Regions from separate parts of the Pseudoalteromonas sp. Xi13 genome, predicted to be linked through region 1. Evidence: predicted binding sites of a transcription regulator. Region 1 holds the regulator's gene; each other region holds the start of a gene.
What was found. Region 1 encodes sigma-54, which starts transcription at its own class of promoters, with help from an activator protein. Its sites were predicted from a motif close to GTTGGCACGNNNNTNGNNT; they were not measured.
Positions count from the first base shown of each region.

Region 1 (3,176 bases):
AGTGCCAGTGCAAACGAAGTACGTTACGACGTAGCAAAGCGATTTTTAACGCTTGTTGGCGATGCTGAAGTCGCACAAGCCGGTCAAAAAATTAATGCTAAAAGTATTACCTACGATATGCAGCAGCAGCTTATTAGCGCAGAAAAAGACGAAAACTCTACGGATCGTGTCCACACAATTTTAGTGCCTGTTGAAGCAAAAATTAAAGAAAAAACAGGTAACGAAGGTCAACCATGAGCACCTTAAAAGCAGAACTATTAGCAAAAAGCTATAAAGGCCGCCAAGTTGTAAAAAATGTAGGCCTTGAGGTAGAAGCCGGCAGCATTGTTGGCTTATTGGGCCCTAATGGCGCAGGTAAAACCACCACCTTTTATATGATTGTAGGGTTAGTACCTAGCGACAAAGGCAAAATTTCTATTGATGATAACGACATTACGTTATTACCTATGCACAGCCGCGCCCGCTTAGGCATTGGCTATTTGCCGCAAGAGTCATCAATATTTAGAAAGCTGACAGTTTATCAAAACTTAATGGCGATTTTAGAAACGCGTAAAGAGCTCAATAAAGCCGCGCGAGAAGAAACGCTTAACAACTTACTTGATGAATTTAGTATTCAGCATATTCGCGATAGCCAAGGTATGGCGCTTTCTGGTGGTGAACGCCGCCGTGTAGAAATTGCCAGAGCACTGGCAGCGAACCCTAAATTTATTTTATTGGATGAGCCTTTTGCTGGTGTTGATCCGATTTCAGTGTTAGATATAAAGAAAATAATAGAACATCTTAAAAACCGTGGCATTGGCGTATTAATTACCGATCACAATGTAAGAGAAACTCTTGATGTTTGTGAAAAAGCCTACATTGTTTCTCATGGGGAGCTAATTGCATCTGGCACCCCAGAACACGTATTAAATGACAAAACTGTACGCGATGTTTATTTAGGCGAGCAATTTAGGCTGTAACATTTAAGCCACACCTACAAGCATCTGCTAATATTAATTATAACAACATAAAAGGATTGTTAGAGATACATGAGGCAATCATTACAGCTGCGCATGGGCCAGCAACTTACAATGACTCCACAATTGCAACAAGCGATTCGCTTGCTGCAGCTCAGTACATTGGATCTCCAGCAAGAAATACAAGAAGCACTTGATAGCAACCCGCTATTAGAAGTAGAAGAGCAAGATTACACGGAAGAGTCGGCTGGGAAAAATGAACAAAAAGCAGATACGGATGATATAACCGTAAGCGCATCGGCTGACGATACAACCAGCGAGTACGAGCAAGACAGTGGCGAAGCTTTAAATAAAGACACCGTTAGCGATGATATGGCAATGGATGTAACTTGGGATGAGTACATGAGCGCAGCCCCTGCTGCATCCTCAGGCCCAATGCCAGAAGATGAGTCTATTTATCAAGGTGCCTCTACTGAAACGCTACATGAGTATTTAATGTGGCAGCTTCAGCTTACTCCTTTTAGCCCAACTGACGAAGCCATTGCTATTGCCATTGTAGAAGCTGTAGATGACTCGGGTATTTTAACGCTAAGTTGCGAAGAAATTTTAGAAAGCTTTAACCAAGAAAACGATGACGAAGTTGAAGTTGAACTTGACGAAATAGAAGCCGTTTTAAAGCGTATTCAGTTATTTGACCCTGTAGGTATAGCCGCGCGCAGTTTACAAGAGTGCTTGTGTATTCAGCTAAACCAGTTTGATAAAGACACCCCTTTTATAGAACAAACTAAAATGATCTTAACCGATCACATTGATCTATTAGCGGCACGCGACTATCGTACATTAATGAAAAAGACTAAGCTTAAAGAAGACGAGCTTAAAGAGGTCATGACCCTAATACATACCCTCAACCCAAAACCTGCAGATACAATAGTAAGGGAAGAGTCTGAGTATGTAATACCGGATGTGTCGGTTAAAAAAATAAAAGGCCGCTGGGTGGTAGAGCTAAACCCAGATAGCATGCCAAAAATACGCGTAAATAGTCAGTACGCGGCTATGTCACGTACCGTAAAATCAAGTGGTGATAGCCAATTTATTCGCTCTCACTTACAAGAAGCTAAATGGTTTATAAAAAGCCTTGAAAGCAGAAACGACACGCTGCTTAAGGTAACTAACTGTATTGTAAAACAGCAACAGGCATTTTTTGAACATGGCCCCGAAGCCATGAAGCCAATGGTTTTAAACGATGTTGCTGAGATGGTAGAAATGCATGAGTCGACAATTTCGCGTGTTACTACGCAAAAATATATGCATACGCCACGTGGTATTTTTGAGCTTAAGTATTTTTTCTCAAGCCACGTAAGCACTGAAAACGGCGGCGAGTGTTCATCAACCGCAATACGTGCCCTAATTAAAAAGCTAATTGCCGCGGAAAACTCAGCTAAACCATTGAGTGATAGTAAAATTGCGGATATATTGGCAGAGCAAGGAATTAAAGTAGCTAGACGCACAATAGCAAAATACCGTGAATCGCTAGCTATTCCACCGTCAAATCAGAGAAAGAGTTTGATATAAGACGTTAAAAACAAAGAGGAAATGCTTATGCAACTAAACCTAACTGGTCGTCACGTAGAAGTAACTGATTCACTTAGAGACTATGTAAATAATAAATTTGCAAAGCTAGAAAGGCACTCAGATCATATTAGCAATGTGCATGTCATTCTCGATGTAGAAAAACTCAACCAAAAAGCAGAAGCGACTATTCATGTAAGTGGCGCAGATTTATTTGCCTCAACAGAGCACCAAGATATGTATGCCGCTATAGACTCGTTGATTGACAAGCTCGATCGTCAAGTCATAAAACATAAAGAGAAGCTTGCTAGACACTAATATTATGAAATTAAGTACATTAGTATGCCAGGACTGCAGCAAAGCTGCGGTCCTTTTTAGTAGTAAAAAAAGAATTTTAGAGTTTATCAGTGAGCTTGCTCATGAAAAGCTCCCCTACTTACCACAACAAGATATTCTTAATGCGCTGGCAAGCAGAGAAAAGCTAGGCAGTACTGGTATTGGCCGGGGTATCGCCATTCCTCATGGCAGAATGGGTGGCGTAGAAGAACCGCTGGCTTTAGTACTTGTTAGCGACACCCCTGTTAACTTTGATGCTATTGATAACTGCCCTGTTGATATTTTTGTTGCACTCATCGTACCAGATGGCGATAA
Region 1 is NZ_CP034439.1:3,110,185-3,113,360, forward strand. It holds gene lptA (lipopolysaccharide transport periplasmic protein LptA) at 1-237, shown strand, start outside; gene lptB (LPS export ABC transporter ATP-binding protein) at 234-959, shown strand; gene EJ103_RS13995 (RNA polymerase factor sigma-54) at 1,029-2,528, shown strand; gene hpf (ribosome hibernation promoting factor) at 2,556-2,843, shown strand; gene EJ103_RS14005 (PTS sugar transporter subunit IIA) at 2,848-3,176, shown strand, end outside.

Region 2 (3,176 bases), 410 kb from region 1:
TGGTAATCCACCTAACCCAATAACGGGGTCTAGGCTGGCTTCGGTTTCTTTATCGGTTTCGGTTTTAGCGGCTTTTGTAGCTTGTGTTGACTCTTCAAGCTTAACGGTAATTATATCGCCGGTTCTAAGTGCTTTTTTGTCTGAATACAAATCATTAAATGTATTGGTGTTAAACAACGAACCCGTTGCAACAACAGGCTCTGCTACAGGCTCTGGGTACATGGGTGCGTAGTAGGGGTCGTCTTGAACCACTTCACTATTTTGCGTAGAAACACAGCCACTTAAAAATAAGCTGCCTGCTGCAAATAAAATAACATTACGCATAACTATCCCCTTGTGCACGGTTATAACTGTTGATTGATGTAGCTCATCATTTCGTCAACGGCCGAGATTACTTTTGAGTTCATTTCGTACACACGTTGAGTTTCGATAAGGTTTACCAACTCTTCCGTTACATTAACGTTTGATGTTTCAAGCGAGCCCTGAATAATAGTACCTAAGCCCTCTACACCCGGATTGCCTTGTACAGGCGCACCACTAACAGCGGTTTCGGTGTAAAGGTTTTGACCAATTGGCTCAAGACCCGATGGATTAATAAAGTCACTAATTGTAAGCTGGCCAATTACTACGTTGTCGGCTTGCCCTGCTACACGCACCGACACTTCACCATCTTGAGAAACAGTGATTGATTGCGCATCATCGGGTACATTCATTTCGGGCTGAACAACAAAACCTGCGCCGGAGGTAACAATGCGGCCGTCTTCATCGGTAGTAAATTGCCCATTACGCGAATAGGCAATATTGCCATCTGGTTGCAGTACTTCAAAAAAGCCTTCGCCTGAGATCATCCAATCAAGTGAGTTTTCAGTGGTGAGCATATTACCTTGCGTAAACTCTTTTTGGTTAGCAACCACTTTTGCACCCGCACCTAGCATTAGGCCAGATGGCAGCTCGGTATCTTGTGATGAGCGCCCGCCAGGCTGGTTGATGTTTTGATACAATAAATCTTCAAAAATAGCGCGGCTTTTTTTGTAACCTACGGTACTGGCATTCGCCAAGTTATTTGAAATAACTGAAATATCAGTTTGTTGAGCGTCTAGCCCTGTTTTACTTATCCACAATGCAGGATTCATAAGTATGCCCTCATTTTAAAGTTAAACTATGCGCATCAACTGATCTTGACGTTCGTCAATCTCTTCAGCTGTTTTCATTAGTTTTACTTGTAACTCAAATTGACGTTGGTGGTTGATCATATCGACCATTTCGTGAACTGGATTAACGTTAGACATTTCCAGTGCACCACTTAACACTTTTACATTTGCAGAAGTATCGACGGCTTGCCCAGGTACTGGTCTAAATAAGCCATCGTTGCCTTTTTCAAGCTGCCTGCTGTTTCCTTCAACAACACGTAGCGTATCTACTTCTTCTAAAAAATTGGCTGGTGCGCCTTGGGGGCGAACCTGTATGGCACCATCTTCACTAAAGCTTATTTTTTCAATAGGAACAGGTAGAATTACGGGGCCACCTTCGCCAATAACTTGACGACCGTGGCTCGTTACTAACATGCCTTGAGCAGTAATGTTCAGCGTACCTACTTTTGTGTATGCTTCATTTCCTGAGTCATCTTGAACGGCAAGCCAGGCGTTATCGCTCATGGCAATATCTAAATCTCGCCCTGTTTCGATTATGCCGCCAGAGGTCATGTTAGAACCTGGTCGCTCTTGCATTGAAAACACGCGAGTTGGTAAGCCCTCGCCAAATGCTTGCATAGAGCGCGCTTGCGCAAAGTCAGCTTTAAAGCCTGTGGTGTTTGCGTTTGCCAAATTATTGGCTTTAAGTGCAAGCCCTTGTAGGCTTTGCTTAGCGCCAGAGGCTGCAATGTAGACCATTTTGTCCATAACATCGACTCACATAAAAAATCTCTGAGCTGATAAATGCAAAATAGATGCCAGATTAAATTTGACGCAATATTAGGAAGGTGGTGAGCGGTTCAGCTCCGCTAATTTTAGCCACATAGCTACAAAAAAGGCTGCAAAAATGCAGCCTTAGAATTTTAACCAAAAATAAGATTAACTTATCGAATCTGCAAAATACTTTGCTGAATTGTTGAGTTAACTTCAAGCGCTCGAGAGTTTGCTTGGTAGTTGCGTTGAGCGGTAATCAAATCAACTAATTCGTTTGTTAAGTTGGTATTTGATTGCTCAAGCGCAGATGAGTTAATACTACCAAAAGTACCCGAGCCTGCTTCACCGGCTACTGGCTCACCAGAGTCAATACTTTGCTTCCAACTGGTATCACCTACTTGCGATAAACCTTGTGAGTTTGGAAAGCGTACCATAGCCACTTGGCCTAAGTAGGTTGAATCACCATTACTGTACGAGGCCACAATTTTACCGTCAGTACCAATATCAATACCCGCTAAACGACCGACTGTAGAGCCATCTTGATCAAGGGCTTTTACTTCAAAACCACTTGAGTACTGAGTTGGAATACGCCCTGCTGTGTTATTTTCATCGCGCCAGTTTAACTCAATACCCGTGCTTGGAAATGTCGCGCCGTTATCAAGCATTGACGATAAACCAGTACCCGCACCTGCCGGTAAATTAATTTCGTCAAATGTTGTCGTGTTAGTATTTGCTACACCGCCCGTTGTGGCAGGTAAACCGCTAGAATCAAAACCAAGTGTAGTAATCGGTGTATATGGCGTAGTTGTTTGCTCTGCACCAGTTGTACCGTCTATTACCTTGCCATCAAGTGTGGCATAGACTTCCCAGCTATTATCAGTACCACCCGAGGCCGCATCTTCTTCTTTTACAAAAAAGTATTGCAGAATATGTGGTTCACCCAATGAATCGTAAACTGTTGTAGACGTTGACGAGTTATAGGTACCGTTAGATGTAGGGTCAAAATCGAGGCCTGTTGCATCAGCTGTTGCATCTAAGTTAAACGATAAAAATACGTTCTCTGTAGCGCGAGGCGAACCAGATGAATCAGGTATTTGAATCGGGTTTGTAGTACTTAAACTAACTGATGTGGTATCACCTGTAGATGAGTCTACTGGAAAAGCTTGTAAATAATTGCCTTTTGCATCAACCATAAAGTTATCTTGATTAAGCTTAAATGCACCTGCACGAGTATAGGTTAAATCTTGCGACGAAATATCATCGGTCATTGCA
Region 2 is NZ_CP034439.1:2,698,104-2,701,279, forward strand. It holds gene flgH (flagellar basal body L-ring protein FlgH) at 1-324, opposite strand, end outside; gene flgG (flagellar basal-body rod protein FlgG) at 345-1,133, opposite strand; gene EJ103_RS12190 (flagellar basal body rod protein FlgF) at 1,155-1,898, opposite strand; gene flgE (flagellar hook protein FlgE) at 2,075-3,176, opposite strand, start outside.
Region 2: the regulator sigma-54 is predicted to act here: its motif matches at 1,935-1,953, upstream of EJ103_RS12190 (flagellar basal body rod protein FlgF).

Region 3 (3,176 bases), 630 kb from region 1:
AGCGCAGCTATCGTTGCCATTATTGTTGCCTACAAAACACATAATATTTATTACACAACGCTTGCCAGTATGGGGTTATTTTTAATTTTAAACTAGGGCGTGTTGGCGTTTGAATTTGCAGCAGTATGTTTGGTTTTTAGGCAAGGCAGAGCCTGTGAAGTGTGGTTATTCCCCATAAATAGGCGATAACGTAGCATAAATGCCAAACATGCGCTGCCCTTTGGGTTCTGCCTAGGGGCGATAAACTCTTTGTTGCTCGGTTTTTACTTAGCCCACTAGGTTACAAACCTCGCGCCGCGATTTGATCGCCCCTAGGTTGAACAAATTTCAATCCGCAAAGTTCAACACGCCCTAAATAACAGCCAACCCATTGGCGCATAGTTAAGCGCGGTATTAACAAGCCTAAATTTTATACTTTTAGTAACGCGCTACAGCGGGTAGAATGTAGCTAACAACAATAAAAAAGCACCCATCATGCATGAATTTCATCAATTAACGGCTACTGCGTTAGACGGTAAAACAATTAATTTTAGCGACTTTGAAGGCAAGGTTGTGCTTATTGTTAATACCGCAAGTGAGTGTGGTTTTACTAAGCAGTACGAGTCGCTACAAACTCTTCATAGTGAGTACGCTAAAAGCGGATTGGTTATTATTGGTTTTCCATGTAATCAATTTGGTCAGCAAGAGCCAGGCGACGCAACGCAAATACAACAAGGCTGTTTAATTAATTACGGGGTAAGCTTTTTAATGGCCGCTAAGGTTGATGTAAACGGTCGTCACGCCCACCCTGTATTTAGGTATTTAAAATCGGCCTTACCCGGCTTTTTAACACGAAAAATAAAGTGGAACTTCACCAAGTTTTTGATAGCGCCCGATGGCACACCTATCAAGCGCTATGCGCCTTTTACAAAACCAGAAAAGCTAGAAACCACTATTCAACAAGCACTCGCTAAATTAAGTACATAATAAGTAATAAAGAGGCATAAAGCCTCTTTATTGCCAATGTTTAGCCTTTAAACATGCGTAAACGCACATTCAAACCCTAATAAAAAGGCGCATTATTTTAACTAGCACAATTTAGTCTATGTAATCGTTTAAGTCGTCTTCACCTAGGTTTTTACGCAAACGTTTTTGCTCAAGGTAATCTTCCAACTTCTTTTTCACCTTTTGCTTTTTTTTGTCATGCTGATTACGCCCGACCATTTCGTACTCGTCTTCAACAAAATCATCATCTAGCGCATCGTAACTAAATGTCTTACCCACAACCCACTCCATAAAGTGTTTGAGACCAACTCAGGTTTATTCCTGCACTTGGTAAATTAAAAATGTTTAGCGCTAAAATACGAACAAATTAGCACCAAAATAAAGCCACGTGACTATCGTAAATAGCCTTCATGTCAATATTGTGAATAAATAGCGCTAAATTAAGAAAGTGGAAAGTGAGAGTTTTTTATCGTTTCGACAAATAAAATTTATCATTTATTTATTTTTAGTGTTTTTGACTAAAAAGTAGTTTATTTATCAAAATTAAAAATCATTACAAACACACAAATTTTCATAACTTACTGTTTTAAAATAAAAATAAATAATGGCACTAAACTTGTTAATACTTAGCCGTCATCAACAATTATTAGAGAATAAACATGAAAAATTTACTATTAGTAAGCGCTTTAATTTGTACACCCGCTGCAATGGCACATAACGATAACAATGCGGGTATTTCGTTTAGCAATGAGCAGTGCAATGTAGAGTTTAAAAACGATGTACGCATTAAACCTAGCGAATTAGAAATTTTTACCGCATCTAATCAATTCATGCGCTTTAACAGCAATGGCAACTTAACTATAAATGGCGAACAAGTATCCATTAACAGCGAACAGCGCCAAGCGCTTACCCAGTATTCTGACAACTTACGTACGCAGCTACCTGAGGTCGCTAATATTGCCCTAGACGGAGTGAAAATAGCCGGTGTAGCACTAGAGGAAGTAGCCAACGCATTTAATATTGATGGCCTTGATGACTTATCTGGTCTCATGGACGATATAAGACTTGAAGTAGAAAACACCTTTTATCAACAAGGTACGTTTGTAATGGGCCAACAAAGCTTTAATCAATTTGGTGAAAACTTTGAACATCAATTTGAGGAGCAAATAGAAACCGTGGTTGAGTCTGCCGTTATGCAATCAATGGGCAGTATTTTAGTTGCTTTAGGCTCTGAGCTGCTTGGTTCGGGTGGAGATATGGATGCATTTGAGCAGCGCATGGAAAATATGGGCGCGCAAATAGAAGAAAAAGTAGAGCTGCATGCCAGTGCGCTTGAAAAGCGTGCCAACTCTTTATGCGACAGCTTTGCCAACATAGCACAGCAAGAAGAGCAATTAGTAGCGCAGTTACCCCAGCTAAAAGGCTACGAGTTATTTACCATTAAACAAAATTAATACACCGCACCGTATTTAACATCCCTTTAGCAGCACTTGTATATTAGGTGCTGCTTTTTTATTCTTTTAGCGTGTGAGCCAGCGCACCTAACGTGCTAATAGCCTGCTCTATTTTTTCGCTCCACTGCACCCCGTAACTTAGCCTAATACAGCTTTTATACTTATTACTTGCTGAAAAAATAAGTCCGGGGGTTATGCTAATACCAGCTTCTAGCGCCAGTAAAAATAACTTTTGACTGTCTACCCCTTGGCCTAAATCAAGCCAAATAACACACCCACCTTTAGGGTCACTAATACGCGTATTTTTAGGCATCGCGTTTAATAAGCACCACCGCATGCGCTCTTTGTTATTACGTAAGCGCTGCCTAAGTACTTTTAAATTACGGTCATACTCACCACTGGCTATAAACTCAGAAAGCGTCCACTGATTTATAAGTGAGGCAGAGCAACTTAATGCACGCTTATGCCGGCGCGCTTGTCCAGCAAACTTGCCTGCTATTAACCAACCAACTCGATAACTTGGCGCAGCCGTTTTTGAAAACGAGGCGCAGCTGATCACAAGCCCCTTTTTTGAATACGCTAAAGCGGGCGTGCCACGCTTGGCAGTAAAGTGTAGATCACCGTACACATCATCTTCTATAAGCACAACATTATGTGACTCTATTAAGTCCACCATTTGCTTACGGCTTTCATCGCTCATAAAGCTGCCAACCGGGTTATTTATGGCGGTCGAAAACA
Region 3 is NZ_CP034439.1:63,052-66,227, reverse strand. It holds gene EJ103_RS00340 (AzlD domain-containing protein) at 1-96, shown strand, start outside; gene EJ103_RS00335 (glutathione peroxidase) at 475-966, shown strand; gene EJ103_RS00330 (hypothetical protein) at 1,078-1,263, opposite strand; gene EJ103_RS00325 (YggN family protein) at 1,644-2,438, shown strand; gene EJ103_RS00320 (PLP-dependent aminotransferase family protein) at 2,497-3,176, opposite strand, start outside.
Region 3: the regulator sigma-54 is predicted to act here: its motif matches at 1,588-1,606, upstream of EJ103_RS00325 (YggN family protein).